DNA from 3 places in the Streptomyces sp. NPDC050085 genome. Region 1 is predicted to be linked to each of the others. Evidence: riboswitches for the same ligand, from Rfam matches in the RefSeq annotation. Region 1 holds a riboswitch; each other region holds the start of a gene.
What was found. Region 1 has a riboswitch for cyclic di-AMP ahead of ACIBUY_RS28920 (transglycosylase family protein). Riboswitches for the same ligand answer to the same signal wherever they lie in the genome.

Region 1 (4,523 bases):
CCGCGCCTCCGACCACGGCGAGCACCTGACGGAGAACGAGGCCGCCGCGATGGCCTTCATCCTCCTGTTCGCCGGTTTCGAGACGACCATCAACCTCATCGGCAACGGCACGTACGCCCTGCTGACCCACCCCGAGCAACGCGAACGCCTCCAACTGGCCCTCGAAGAAGGTGATGTCGGTCTCCTCGAGACCGGCGTCGAGGAACTGCTGCGCTTCGACGGCCCGGTGGAACTGGCGACCTGGCGCTTCGCGACCCAGCCCCTCACCATCGGGGGCCAGGACATCGCCGTCGGCGACCCGGTCCTCGTGGTGCTCGCGGCGGCGGACCGCGACCCCGAGCGCTTCGCCGAGCCCGACACCCTCGACCTCGCGCGCCGCGACAACCAGCACCTGGGCTACGGCCACGGCATCCACTACTGCCTCGGTGCACCGCTGGCCCGCCTGGAAGGACAGACCGCGCTCGCCACCCTCCTGACGCGCCTGCCGGACCTGCGACTTGCGGGGGAACCTGCCGATTTGCGCTGGCGCGGCGGCCTCATCATGCGTGGACTGCGCACGCTGCCGGTCGAGTTCACGCCGCGTCAGGACGGTTGACCCGGGCCGGTCCAGACCTTAAGCGGACCCTAAAGATCTGACGGTTCGTCAAACCTGTGACTTTCACGTGATCTCCGCTGCATCGACTTGTGACAAGCGTTCGAGTCCCGCTACGTTCACCAGTCATCGCGACAGGCGCCTCCGAGGCACCACCGGCACCACCCGTCGCACGTAGCAGCATCAATCTCGCGAAAGGCCACCGCATGCTCTCCGGGAACGGTCGTCACCGTCGCCCCCGTCAGGCCCCTGCTCTCGTCGTCGCCGCCGGCATCACCGGCAGCGCCATCGCGATCCCGCTGCTCGCCGCGACCAACGCGAGCGCCGCCTCGACCACGACGTGGGACAAGCTCGCCGAGTGCGAGTCCGGCGGCCAGTGGAGCCTGGACGCGGGCAACGGGTATTACGGCGGGCTGCAGTTCTCGCAGGAGATGTGGGAGCAGTACGGCGGCCTGGACTACGCCCCGCGCGCCGACGAGGCCAGCCGTTCGCAGCAGATAGCCGTCGCCGAGAAGGTGCTCGACGCCAAGGGGCCCCAGGCCTGGCCGAGCTGCTCGATCCTCGCGGGTCTCACCAAGAGCGACGACTCGGCCGATGTGGACCCGGGCGTGAGCGCGTCTCCGCAGCCGACGGGTTCGTCCGACGTGTCCGACACGTCCGAGTCGCCGGACGGCTCGGACGCCTCGCATGAGAAGAGTCACGGCAAGTCGGGCAAGTCCGGTGCGTCGGACTCGGCGTCGGACGCCCCGTCAGCTGACGCCTCGGGTGATACCTCCGGTAACGCGGCGAGCGACGAGCCCGCCGATAACGCGTCCGGCAATTCGGACAAGTCCGGCCAGAAGGGCTCGACTTCCCCGGCCGACCCGGAGTCCTCCGCGTCCGCCACCCCGGCGCCCTCCTCCGATCCCGCCGAATCCGGCGGCCGTCACCGCGGCGACCGTGCCGCCGACGACGCGGCCGGCTCCGCCGACTCCCGTACGGGAGAAGGGCGTCACGCCTCGCGCGAGGACCGGCGCGACGACGGGAGCTACACCGTCCGCTCCGGCGACAACCTCTGGGACATCGCCGACGCCCATGACGTACAAGGCGGATGGACCGCGCTGTACGACCTGAACAAGAAGACGGTCGGCGCCGACCCCGACCTCATCCTTCCTGGTCAGAGTCTGGATCTTGGGCTCGAATCGGGCGAAAAGTAGCGGGAGTTCAGGGTGAGTTGAGGCGCGTATGTCCACTTTTGCGCGAGTGAGACATGAGTCTCAAAGACCCTGATCGTCTTTGAAATCGGGCGGATCGACTGCTTACGGTCGTGACCGCTCGCCACAGCGGGCCCCGATGGACGTCACGCCGAATCCTGCCGACGCCCGTACGGGAACAGTCGACGCGTCAGCGCCGTAGGCAGGAGCGGGGGACCCAGGTAAGTGCCGTTCGGGAGACCGGAACGGCTTGGGGTTAAGCCGCGCACAAGGATGCGCGGCCGGGCACTCACTGGCCCGAACCCGACAGCTCACCTCGTAGGCGTCGGTGAGGGGATCTCTCCATGCTGTTCTCCAGCAAGGGCAAGCACCGCCGCCCGTCCAAGGCCGTCCGTGTCGCCACGCTCGCCGGTGTCACCGGTGCCGCCGTCGCCGTGCCGCTCATGGGTGCCACCGGCGCCTCCGCCGCCACCACCTCCGAGTGGGACCAGGTCGCCTCCTGCGAGTCCGGCGGCAACTGGTCGATCAACACCGGCAACGGCTACTACGGCGGCCTGCAGTTCTCGGCCTCCACCTGGGCCGCGTACGGCGGCACCGCCTACGCCTCCACGGCCAACCAGGCCTCCAAGGCGCAGCAGATAGCCGTCGCCGAGAAGGTCCTCGCCTCCCAGGGCAAGGGCGCCTGGCCGAGCTGTGGCGTGGGCCTGTCCGGCGCCTCCACGGGCAACTCCGCCCCGGCCGCCGAGACCCAGCAGCAGCCGCAGCAGCAGAGCCAGCCCAAGCAGCAGGCCCAGCCGAAGCAGCAGCGCTCGGAGTCCTCGACCACCACGCGCTCCGAGAAGCGCGCGACCGTCACCACCCCGACCGGCAAGAAGGTCAAGAAGGGTGACGGCGAGTACAAGGTGAAGTCCGGCGACACCCTCAGCAAGATCGCCGAGGCGCACGGCACCACCTGGCAGAAGCTCTTCAAGCTGAACAAGGACATCGTCAGCGACGCGGACCTGATCTACCCGGGTCAGCAGCTGCACCTGAAGTAAGCCGCGGTTGTACAGGAGCGCGCTCGGCCTCGGCGGACGCCGAACCGCTCCGCTGGTAACCCCGTCCCCACGGGCCGCTCATCTTGGGGAGCCCCCATCCCGGAAACCGGGGTGGGGGCTTCTCTCGTCCGCCGACCGCGGCCCGGTGGTCCTGCTTCGCGCAGTTCCCCGCGCCCCTGAAGGCATGCGCTCCGCGCAGCCTTCCCCGCCGACCCGCACAGGCCCAATGGACCGCGCCCACCAGGGCCGATGGCCCACCCCGCGCCGGCCGGAGGCCCCCGTCTTTGTTCCGTTAAGAAACATTTCGCTCTCGGCGTGTCCCACAGGGCGGGCGTTCGGATGGCCGATGCCCGGGAGCCGGTTAGGCTCATGAATGCGGGACTGCGTCACCTAGGCGTCCCGCCCAGTTGCGTCACATCCCAGAAGGAGATGCTCGTGCCGTCCATCGACGTCGTCGTAGCCCGGGAAATCCTGGACTCCCGAGGCAACCCCACGGTCGAGGTCGAGGTCGGCCTCGACGACGGCAGCACGGGTCGTGCTGCCGTCCCGTCGGGCGCCTCCACCGGTGCCTTCGAGGCCATCGAACTCCGTGACGGTGACCCCAACCGTTACCAGGGCAAGGGCGTCGAGAAGGCCGTCCTCGCCGTCATCGAGCAGATCGGCCCGGAGCTCGTCGGCTACGACGCCACCGAGCAGCGCCTGATCGACCAGGCGATGTTCGACCTGGACGCCACCGACAACAAGGGCTCGCTCGGCGCCAACGCCATCCTCGGCGTCTCCCTCGCCGTCGCGCACGCCGCCTCCGAGGCCAGCGACCTGCCGCTGTTCCGCTACCTCGGCGGTCCGAACGCGCACCTGCTGCCCGTCCCGATGATGAACATCCTGAACGGTGGGTCGCACGCCGACTCCAACGTCGACATCCAGGAGTTCATGATCGCCCCGATCGGCGCGGAGTCCTTCTCCGAGGCCCTGCGCTGGGGCACCGAGGTCTACCACACCCTCAAGTCCGTCCTGAAGAGCAAGGGCCTGTCCACCGGCCTCGGCGACGAGGGCGGCTTCGCCCCGAACCTGGACTCCAACCGCGCCGCCCTCGACCTCATCGTCGAGGCCATCAAGCAGGCCGGTTACGTCCCGGGCGAGCAGGTCGCCCTGGCGCTCGACGTCGCCGCCTCCGAGTTCTACAAGGACGGCAAGTACCAGTTCGAGGGCAAGGAGCGCTCCGCCGCCGAGATGACGGAGTACTACGAGGAGCTCGTCTCCGCGTACCCGCTCGTCTCCATCGAGGACCCGCTGTACGAGGACGACTGGGCCGGCTGGAACGTCATCACCGAGAAGCTGGGCGACAAGGTCCAGCTCGTCGGCGACGACCTCTTCGTCACCAACCCGGAGCGCCTGGCCCGCGGCATCGAGGAGAACTCGGCGAACGCCCTCCTGGTGAAGGTGAACCAGATCGGCTCGCTGACCGAGACCCTGGACGCCGTCGAGCTGGCCCAGCGCAACGGCTTCAAGTGCATGATGTCGCACCGCTCCGGCGAGACCGAGGACGTCACCATCGCCGACCTCGCCGTCGCCACGAACTGCGGCCAGATCAAGACCGGCGCCCCGGCCCGCTCCGAGCGCGTCGCCAAGTACAACCAGCTCCTGCGCATCGAGGAGATCCTGGACGACGCGGCGGTCTACGCCGGTCGCAGCGCATTTCCC
Region 2 (4,523 bases), on a different contig from region 1:
CAAAGAGGCTGCTCATCGCCTTACGAGTCTAGGCCGCCCCACTGACACCACGCCGCCACCTTCACAAGACCCGAAAGACCGGCAGGTCAGAACCCCGTGATCCGCCAGACCTGGCCGCCGGGGGACTTCTTGCCGCCCTCCATCACCGTCCCGTCACGGTCCGCGACCGACCAGGCGGAGACGTAGACGCTGCCGTCCCGGCGGTCGACGGCGACGCCCGCGGGGAACGGCACCTTCATGCTCGTACGCTTCCCCGTCCCGTGGTCGACCCTGGTGACGGCCCCGGCGAAGAGCTGGCTGACGTACAGGTCGCCGTGGCCGCCCACCGCGAGGCCGGTGATCGAGCCGAAGCCGGACGTCCAGCCGAGGATCCTGCCGCGGGGGCTGACCTTCCAGACGCGGGCGGTGGGCCTGGTGGCCTCGCCGTTCAGGTCGCCGACGTAGAGGTTGCCGTCGGGGCCGAGGGCGAGCGAGGTCGGGACCGCCTCGTGGCCGTTGTGGTTCGGGAAGACGGTGAACGGCTTCGCCTTTCCGTCGGGCGAGACGACGATCAGGTCGTTGCCCGCCGCGTCCGCGACGACGGTCCGCCCGTCGGGAAGCGCGAGGACCGCGTACGGGTTGGAGTCGACGCTCGCCCTGTGCGGGTTGTGCTTCAGCTCGACGGCCGCGATGTCGGCGGCGACCTGGTAGCGGCCCCAGTCGAGCCGGAGCAGTTTGCCGAGCGTGTTCCACGGCCTGCCCCTGGGCACCTGGTCGGGCGGCGCCCACGTCATGACGCCCCAGGCACGGCCGTCTCGCACGGAGACGCCGTCGAGGCCGGTCGCGAAGCCGCCGTCCTTCGTGGCGGCGGACGGCAGGCCCTCGACGAAGCGGAACCGTTTGCGCTGTCCGTCCTCCCAGTAGATCTTGGTGACCGCGGCCGACGTGCCGATGCAGGTGTCGCCCTCGGGTCCGCCGCCCGGCAGGCACTTCCTGCCGCCCCGGCCGGCCTCGGCGACGTACAGGCGTCCGTGGTCGACGGCGAGCTGGCGCGGGTTGTCGAGCCCGCGTGCGAGGACCTCGACGGCGGGCCCCGCGGGCGTTGCGGGCGTCGCGACGGCCGGGCCCGCGCTCAGTGCGACGCCGACCGCGACCGCGGCCCCGGCGGTGGCGGCGACGGCCCTGCGTCCCTGGCTGCTGACACTCATCTCCGTACCCCCTCAGTCCATGGGGGCAGGACCCTAGTAGGGACAAGTCGGCGGACTCCGTAACTCCGGGAAGACTCCGGGCAATCCACGGACAACTCGGCGCAGATCCTTCCGGATTGACCACGGGGAGCGAGGCCCGGCGCCAAGGTCACGAAAATGTATCGGGCATATCGAACATCAACCTTCACAGCAGCAACACGAGTTGGCTACGGTGCTGCTCGGGCAGCCCGTCCCCCCGCCCGCGAGCAACGCGGCGAGCGGGCAGCCCCCGCCGAGTCCCGTACGCCGTGAGGCAGGGAACCGGGGACCCAACCGACCTTGGGGTGAATCGGCTCAACAGCTCATGCAGACAGGGCAGTTGACCGTAGGGCAGCCTTCCGTACGCGAGTACCACCAGCCCGAACCCGACAGCTAACCCGGTAGGCGGACCACGGAAGGAGTCGCCTCTCTTGGCGTCGCACCGCAAGCCGCGCACCCGCTCCCGAATAACCGGCGGTCTTCGCACCACGCCCGCGGTCGGGATCACGACCGCGGCCCTCACCTCCGTCGCCCTGCTCTCGCAGACGGCACAGGCCGCGCCCGCGCAGCCGGACCGGCCGAGCCTGGAGGAGGTGCAGAAGAAGGTCGACACCCTGTACCGGCAGGCCGAGGTCGCCACGCAGAAGTACAACTCCGCCAAGGAGCAGACCACCGCCAAGAAGAAGCAGGTCGACAAGCTTCTCGACGACATCGCGCAGCGCACCGAGAAGATGAACGCGGCCCGCCAGGAGCTGGGCCGGTTCGCCGCCGAGCAGTACCGCACGGGCGGCGTCAGCGACACCGCGACGATGTTCCTCGCCGACAACCCCGAGGACTACTTCGCGCAGGACCAGCTGATGAACCGGATGACGTCCCGCCAGAAGAAGGCGGTCGACGACTTCCAGACGCAGGCGCGCACGACCGCGAAGAAGCGCACCGAGGCGCAGGAGAGCCTGGAGCAGCTCTCCACGTCGCAGACCGAGCTGAAGACCTCGAAGCAGAGCGTGCAGACGAAGCTCTCCGACGCGCGCGAGCTGCTGTCGAAGCTGACGGCCGAGGAGAAGGCGCGGCTCGCGAAGATCGCGCAGGCCAAGGAGGAGGCGGCCCGCAAGAAGGCCGCCGAGCTGGCCCGGCAGCAGAAGGCCGCGGAGGAGAAGAAGCGCCAGGAGGCCGAGCAGGCGAAGAAGGACGAGGAGTCCTCCGGCTCATCGGGTTCGTCCGGCTCGTCCGGCTCGTCCGACGGCTCCGGTTCCTCGGACTCCTCCGGCTACGCCGCCAAGGCCGCGAAGGCGCTCGCGTTCGCCAAGTCCCAGGAGGGCAAGCCGTACGTGTGGGGTGCCACGGGCCCCGACTCCTACGACTGCTCGGGCCTGACGCAGGCCGCGTGGAAGGCCGCCGGCATCTCGCTGCCGCGCACCACCTGGGACCAGGTGGAGGTCGGCACGACGGTTCCCCTCTCCGACATCCAGCCGGGCGACCTGGTGTTCTTCTACGACGACATCAGCCACGTCGGCCTGTACCTCGGCGACGGCATGATGATCCACGCGCCGAAGCCGGGGGCGTACGTGCGCGAGGAGTCCATCTACTACGACGGCACGGCGTCGATCCACAGCGTGGTGCGCCCGGCCTGACCGGCCCTAGGGAAGCGGTGCGAGTCCCGGTATCGCCCTGCGGTACCGGGCCACCGCCGCCCACGACGCCTCGGGTTCCACCGCGAGCTTGGCGCGTGCGGTGGTGAGGAGGTCCACGGCGTCCGGACCCGCCGCGCGCAGCCGTGCGAGGTGCGGGGCGACGTCGGCGGTGTCGGCGGTGTCGGCGGTGTCGCCCTCGACGAACGTACGGATCAAGGTGGCGCCCAGGGCGAGATAGGCACGGACCTGGCTGACGGTGTGCGCGCTCCGGTAGTCCTGCGGCGGGATCGTCGGCGCGTCCTGGATCAGCGCCTCCCAGTCGGCAGCCGTGACGGGGGCCTGCGAGGCGTCGGCGATCCACCGGGCCACGGCCGGTGCCTCGTCCCCGGCGAGAGAAGCGGCGAACCGGGTCTGCGCGGAGAGCACGGTGCGCGCGTCGTCCTGGATCAACTCGCTTGCCAGCGGCGCGAGTTCGGCCACGTCTCGCAAGGCGCGCGTGGTGGCGAGGCTCATCACGCCGCGCAGCAGGTCGCGCGGCAGTCCGCCCGAGAGGATCTGGCACAGCCACAGGTACGGCTCGGGCAGCCACACCCCGCGCAGTTCGAGCAGCGCACGCGCCTGGTCGACCCCGAGCGGGCGGACGGCGACCACGCGGTCGAAGGCGCTGTCGAAGGTGGTGCGCACGTCGAGGACGCTGCGGCCGAAGGCGGTGAGGGCGTCCTCGGACACCGCGACGAGGAAGTGGCAGCCCCTGATCCCGAAGATCACCTTCAGGTCGTTGAGGAATCGCTCGGCCTCCTGGGCGTCGCCCAGCTTGTCGAGTTCGTCGATGCCGATGACGACGCGGCCACCGAGCGGGCGCCGTTCGAGAGCGACGAGGTCGAGCAACGAGCGGAACCGGGCGACCAGTTCGGGGTAGGCGAGCACCTGCTCCGTGTGCTGGACCTGGGCACCCTCGGCCAGCTGCAGGCCGCCGGGGACGGCGAGTTGGGCGGTGCGGCTGCGCAGCACGGTCAACTGGTAGTGCAGCATGCGCAGATGGCCCCGGGCCGCGGCATCGGCCCGACCCTCCGCATACCGGTGGCCGCGTGTCGCCGAACGGCGCGAGACCACGCGCGCCCAGCCGAAGCCGACGGCCACCAGGAGCAGCCCGCCCGCGAGCCACAGCCAGCGCGGGCTCACCGTCCAGATCCGGCCGAGGACGTCGCTGAGGTCGGGCCAGAGCCCGGCGCAGAACGCGATGACACCGCCCGCCACCACCGCAAGGGCCGCACCCGCACGCTGCAGCCGGACCGCACGCTGCCCCGGCTCGGGCCCCGGCCTGCCGTCCGCGCCGCTGTCCGCACCGGTGACCTTGCGGCACACCTCGGCGAAGAGGTGGATGAGGAACTCCCTGGGGTCGTACGAGGTCGGGGCGGGTACGAGCACAAGGAGGTCCTCTGCGGCGCGGCCGGCGTCCGGCGCGCAGAACCGCTGCATCAGGCTGCTCTTCCCGGCGCCGCGCGCCCCGCTCACTCCGATGCTGGCGCTCTCCAACTCCCGTAGCAGATAAGCGGTCTGCTCGGCCGCGTCGGTGGCGAGGATCTGGTCGAAGCCGCGCGTGCCGGTCAGCCGGGAGGGGTCGATGCCGGGGAAGGTGAGCGTGCCCGCGTCCCGGTCGGCGCGCAGCCGGTCGCGCAGGAACGGC
Region 3 (4,523 bases), on a different contig from region 1:
GCTACTGATCAGGCGGAGGCCGCGGTGAGACGGGCGAGCTCCGCCTCGGTCAGCTCCAGGTCGGCGACCGCGAGCAGCGCGGGCAGCTGCTCCACCGTGCGGGCGGACGCGATCGGCGCGGCCACCGTGGGCTGCGCGGCGAGCCAGGCGAGGGCGACCGTGGCGACCTCGGCGCCGTGGGCCTGCGCGACCTCGTCGAGCGCCACCAGGACCTTCTGGCCGCGCGCCGAGTCCAGGTGGGCACCGGCCTTGTCGGCGCGGACGCTGTCGACCGCGACACCCGGACGGTACTTGCCGGTCAGGAACCCGGAGGCGAGCCCGAAGTAGGGGGCGGCGCCGAGCCCGGCGCGCGAGGCGATGTCCTGCCGCGCGCCCTCGTAGGTGTCCCTGGACACGAGGTTGTAGTGCGGCTGGATGGCGACGTAACGGGCGAGGCCCTCGCGGTCGGAGAAGTCGAGGGACTCCTGCAGCCGCTCGGGCGAGATGTTGGAGACGGCGATGTCGCGCACCTTGCCCGCCTTCACGAGCTCGTCGAGCGCGCCGATGATCTCCTCGACCGGGATGGTCTCGTCGTCGTCGAAGTGCGTGTAGTAGAGGTCGATGTAGTCGGTGTCCAGGCGCTTGAGGGAGGCGTCGGCCGCGGCCTTGATGTTGTCGCCGCGCAGGCCGAGGAAGTCGGGGTGGCGGCCGACCTTGGTCGCGATGACCACGTCGTCGCGGTTGCCGCGCGCCTTGACCCACTTGCCGATGATGGTCTCGGACTCGCCGCCCTGGTTCCCGGGCGCCCAGGCCGAGTACGAGTCGGCGGTGTCGATGAAGTTGCCCCCGCCGGCGGTGTACGCGTCGAGCACCGCGAACGACGCGGCCTCGTCGGCGCTGAAGCCGAAGACGTTGCCACCGAGGCAGAGCGGGAAGACCTCGAGGTCGGAGGAGCCGAGCTTGCGAAGAGAAGTCATGTGACAGCTCAACGCCCGTACAGAATGCGGTATTCCGTAGACACGGCCGCAGACACAGCCGCAGACACAGCCGTAGACACCGCACGCCGCACAGACACCGCACGCCGTACGGGCGCACGGCGGAACCGGCAGCCCTGACGTCGGGGGGTTGCCGTCAGGACCGCCGGTTGTTCGGGGAGCCGGTGGCTCAGGGAGTGAGGCCCTTGCCGCGCAGCCACGCCGCCGGGTCGACACCGGTGGCGTCGCCGCCGGGGTGGACCTCCAGGTGCAGGTGCGGCCCGGTGACGTTGCCGGTGGCGCCCACGCGGCCGATGACGTCGCCGGTGTTGACCTTCTGGCCGACGCTGACGTTGATCGACGACTGGTGGCAGAACCACAGCTCGGTGCCGTCGTCGAGGGTGATGATCGTGCGGTAGCCGTACGCGTTCGCGTAGCCGGCCTCGGTGACGGTGCCGGAGTGGATCGCGTAGATCGGCGTACCGGTGGGGGCCGCGAAGTCGAGGCCCGTGTGGTAACCGGAAGCCCACATGGAGCCGGGCTGTCCGAAGGTGCCGGTGACCGTGTACGAGGCGACGGGAAGCTTGTAGCTCTTGGCCAGTTGGGCGAGGCGCTCGGCCTCGGCCTTCTTCTTGGCCGCTTCCTCCGCCGCCTTCTTCTCGGCAGCGGCCTTCTTCTCCGCGACGGCCTGCTTGGCGGCGGCTTCCGCCGCGGCCTTCTTGGCTGCGGCCTCCTGGGCCACGGCCTGCGCCTTGGCGTCGGCGGCGTCCTGCTGCGTCTCGGCCTGCTGCATGATGCGGGCCCGCAGCGCCTCGCCGGCGTCCGACTGCCCGTTGCCCACGGTGGTGAGCGGGGCGGCGGATGCGGCGGAGGACGAGGAGCCCGATTCGTCGGAGTCGGATATCAGTGCACCGACACCGGGCAGGGACTTCGCGTCGGGCAGCGAGTCCTTGACCGAGGAGAGGTCGGGCATCGATATGTGGACCGGGGGCTTGCCGCCCTGCGCGGTGGCGATGCCGCCCGCGCCGACGGCGGCGATCACGCCGACGCCGAGGACCGTGGAGCTGCGCGCGAGTCCGCCGCGCTGCCGGGAAACGCGGTGCCTGCCGCGGACGGGACGGACGGATTCCTCGGTGGGATTCCACTCCTCCCAGCTCTCCTGCTCGACACCGAATTCGCTGTCGGTGGAGCCGTGCAAGAACTCGGGGGCAGGACGGTTCGACGCCACGAAGGCGCTCTCCTTTCCTTCCTTCTCGCCTACCGGGTTAGCTGACGGGTTCGGAGCAGGAAGGTCTCCTACGGACGTGAAGTACCGCCCGATTCACCCCATGTTGGTGGTTCCCCGGCTCCCTTGCGGGATTAGGCGCGTGCGCACGGAGCCATCTCTTGTGACGGCTGGGACGACCGCGCTGCGTTATCGAACGTTAATAGACAGCAGACAGTAATTCCAAGCCGTTCCCACTGATCGTTCACGTCTTTGGCCAGGACTTAAGCCATCAAGACCGGGCAGAACGGGTCCACTTGACCGACACTCCGAACACGTCTCATTTCTGACGATGCGTCAATTGTTATGCGGAGAGTTACGGCCGGCGTACGGCGAGCAGCGCCATGTCGTCCGTGGCGCCGCCCCCGGTGTGCAGGCGCACCTCCTCGGCCAGCGCCGCGAGGAGTTCATCGGGCCCGGGGAAGAGCCGCCCCGAGAGCCGGGCCACGGGATCGTAGAAGGCGCCCTGCGCGTCCCGCGCCTCGGACAGCCCGTCGGTGTAGAGCAGCAGCGTCGCCCCCGCGGGGAACGGGGCCTCGGTGGCCCGGTCCGGCCAGGCGCCGAGCTCGCCCATGCCGAGCGGCAGCGCGGCCTCCTCCGGCCTGACCATGCTGACCGTGCCGTCGTCGAGCAGCACGATCGGTTCGGGGTGGCCGCGGTTGAGGACGCGTACGAGGTCGAAGCCGTGCGGGATCTCGGCGAGCACCGCGGTCGTGAACCCCTCGAAGTCGTCGATGCCGCGCCGCCGGGTGCCCTCCCTGGCCAGGGCCCGCTCGAGGCGCTGGGCGACCGCCTCCAGGCTGCCCTCCTGCTCGGCGGCCTCCCGGAACGCGCCGATCACGACGGCCACCGCGGCGACCGCGCCCATCCCCTTTCCCCGTACGTCGCCGACGACGACGCGTACGCCGTGCGGGGTGTCCTGCACGGCGTACAGATCACCGCCGATGAACGCGCCGGCCTGGGCCGCCTCGTAGCGCGCCGCGACGTTCAGCCCGCCGATCCGTCCGGCCGGTTCGGGCAGCACCGCGAACTGGGCGGCCTCCGCGATCTGCCGCGCGGAGGCGAGCTGTTCGTCGCTGCGGCGCACGATCCGGTTGATGAAACAGGCCAGGACGCACACCGTGGCCACGGTGACCATCTCGGTGATGTTGTCCGAGTGGAAGGCGTGGCTGAAGCGCAGATGGACGGCGACGATCGCCCCGATCGAGCAGACCCCGGCGAGGATCGTGCTACCCAGCGAGAAGAACGGGGCGGCGGCGAGGGGCGCCGCGCTGAACAGGGGGGCACCGGAGAACCCGGACGGGGTGAAGTACTCGTAGGCCGCGCCGCCGATGATCAGCAGTGCGGGCAGGAGGCGCAGGAAGGCACGGGTGCGGGTGGTGTCCGCGCCGTTTCTGTGCCGCCCTCCTCGCTGCCCCACCTGTGTTCTCCCTGCCGTCCGGCGCCCTGTGCCAAGGGTTCCCGGAGTAGGGGGTGGAGGCGAGCAGTGCTGGCCCATACGGATGACCGGGCGACCGGATGACCGGGCGACGGCGCGACGGGGCGACCGACCGACCGGGGCACCGGAAAACGAACCGAGGCCGGAATCTCGAAAGATTCCGGCCTCGGCCTTCAGTAGCGGGGACAGGATTTGAACCTGCGACCTCTGGGTTATGAGCCCAGCGAGCTACCGAGCTGCTCCACCCCGCGTCGGTGAACCCAACAGTACGCCATCAGGGCGACGGAACGCGAATCGCTTGTCAGGGGCCTACGCGGCGGTCGCGTGCGTCAGCGTCTCCCACGCCACGAACAGGTCGTCCGTCCCCTCCGGCCGCTGCTTCTGCGTGAGCTTCCGCGTCTGGGGCATCTCCATCTTCAGCCGCCCCTGGAGGTGGCTGAGCCCGACCTCCGTGTCGGGGCCCATGTCGCGCTGCACCTTCCCGCCGCACAGCCAGGACGGGGCCTTCGCGCCCAGCTGGTACTTGGAGTGGAACTCGAGCGCGGCCGCGAGCCGGTCCTTCACCTCGCCGTACAGGTCGAGACCCTGGTGCCAGGCGGTCTCGGCCATGTGGGAGGTCGCGGCGAGGGAGTAGCTGGCGTGCTTGAAGTTGCGGCAGGTCTCCTGGGACAGGCCGTCCTTGAAGGTCTTCTGCCCGAACCAGTACCGCTGCAGCTCCGCCGGGGTGTCGATGTCGCTGCCCTCCGGCTTCACCGGCAGCGGCCCGTCGGAGGAGAGGTAGAAGTAGGCGGGCACGCGGGAGCGGAAGTGGTGCACGGCCTTGTCGAAGGCGGCCTGGTCGTTGAGGTAGACGGCGGCGCTCATCGTC

Region 2: it holds a riboswitch for cyclic di-AMP, as region 1 does, so the genes downstream of both, ACIBUY_RS19440 (NlpC/P60 family protein) here and ACIBUY_RS28920 (transglycosylase family protein) in region 1, are expected to answer to the same signal.
Region 3: it holds a riboswitch for cyclic di-AMP, as region 1 does, so the genes downstream of both, ACIBUY_RS16000 (M23 family metallopeptidase) here and ACIBUY_RS28920 (transglycosylase family protein) in region 1, are expected to answer to the same signal.

Annotation. Positions count from the first base shown of each region.
Region 1 is NZ_JBITJZ010000008.1:286,716-291,238, forward strand. It holds gene ACIBUY_RS28910 (cytochrome P450) at 1-595, shown strand, start outside; gene ACIBUY_RS28915 (transglycosylase family protein) at 799-1,788, shown strand; cyclic di-AMP (ydaO/yuaA leader) riboswitch at 1,970-2,125, shown strand; gene ACIBUY_RS28920 (transglycosylase family protein) at 2,130-2,822, shown strand; gene eno (phosphopyruvate hydratase) at 3,252-4,523, shown strand, end outside.
Region 2 is NZ_JBITJZ010000004.1:715,046-719,568, forward strand. It holds gene pcrA (DNA helicase PcrA) at 1-16, opposite strand, end outside; gene ACIBUY_RS19435 (ScyD/ScyE family protein) at 87-1,187, opposite strand; cyclic di-AMP (ydaO/yuaA leader) riboswitch at 1,447-1,629, shown strand; gene ACIBUY_RS19440 (NlpC/P60 family protein) at 1,637-2,836, shown strand; gene ACIBUY_RS19445 (NACHT domain-containing protein) at 2,843-4,523, opposite strand, start outside.
Region 3 is NZ_JBITJZ010000003.1:769,596-774,118, reverse strand. It holds gene ACIBUY_RS16010 (PrsW family intramembrane metalloprotease) at 1-8, shown strand, start outside; gene ACIBUY_RS16005 (aldo/keto reductase) at 9-956, opposite strand; gene ACIBUY_RS16000 (M23 family metallopeptidase) at 1,144-2,181, opposite strand; cyclic di-AMP (ydaO/yuaA leader) riboswitch at 2,193-2,329, opposite strand; gene ACIBUY_RS15995 (PP2C family protein-serine/threonine phosphatase) at 2,534-3,637, opposite strand; tRNA gene ACIBUY_RS15990 (tRNA-Met) at 3,833-3,906, opposite strand; gene ACIBUY_RS15985 (alginate lyase family protein) at 3,965-4,523, opposite strand, start outside.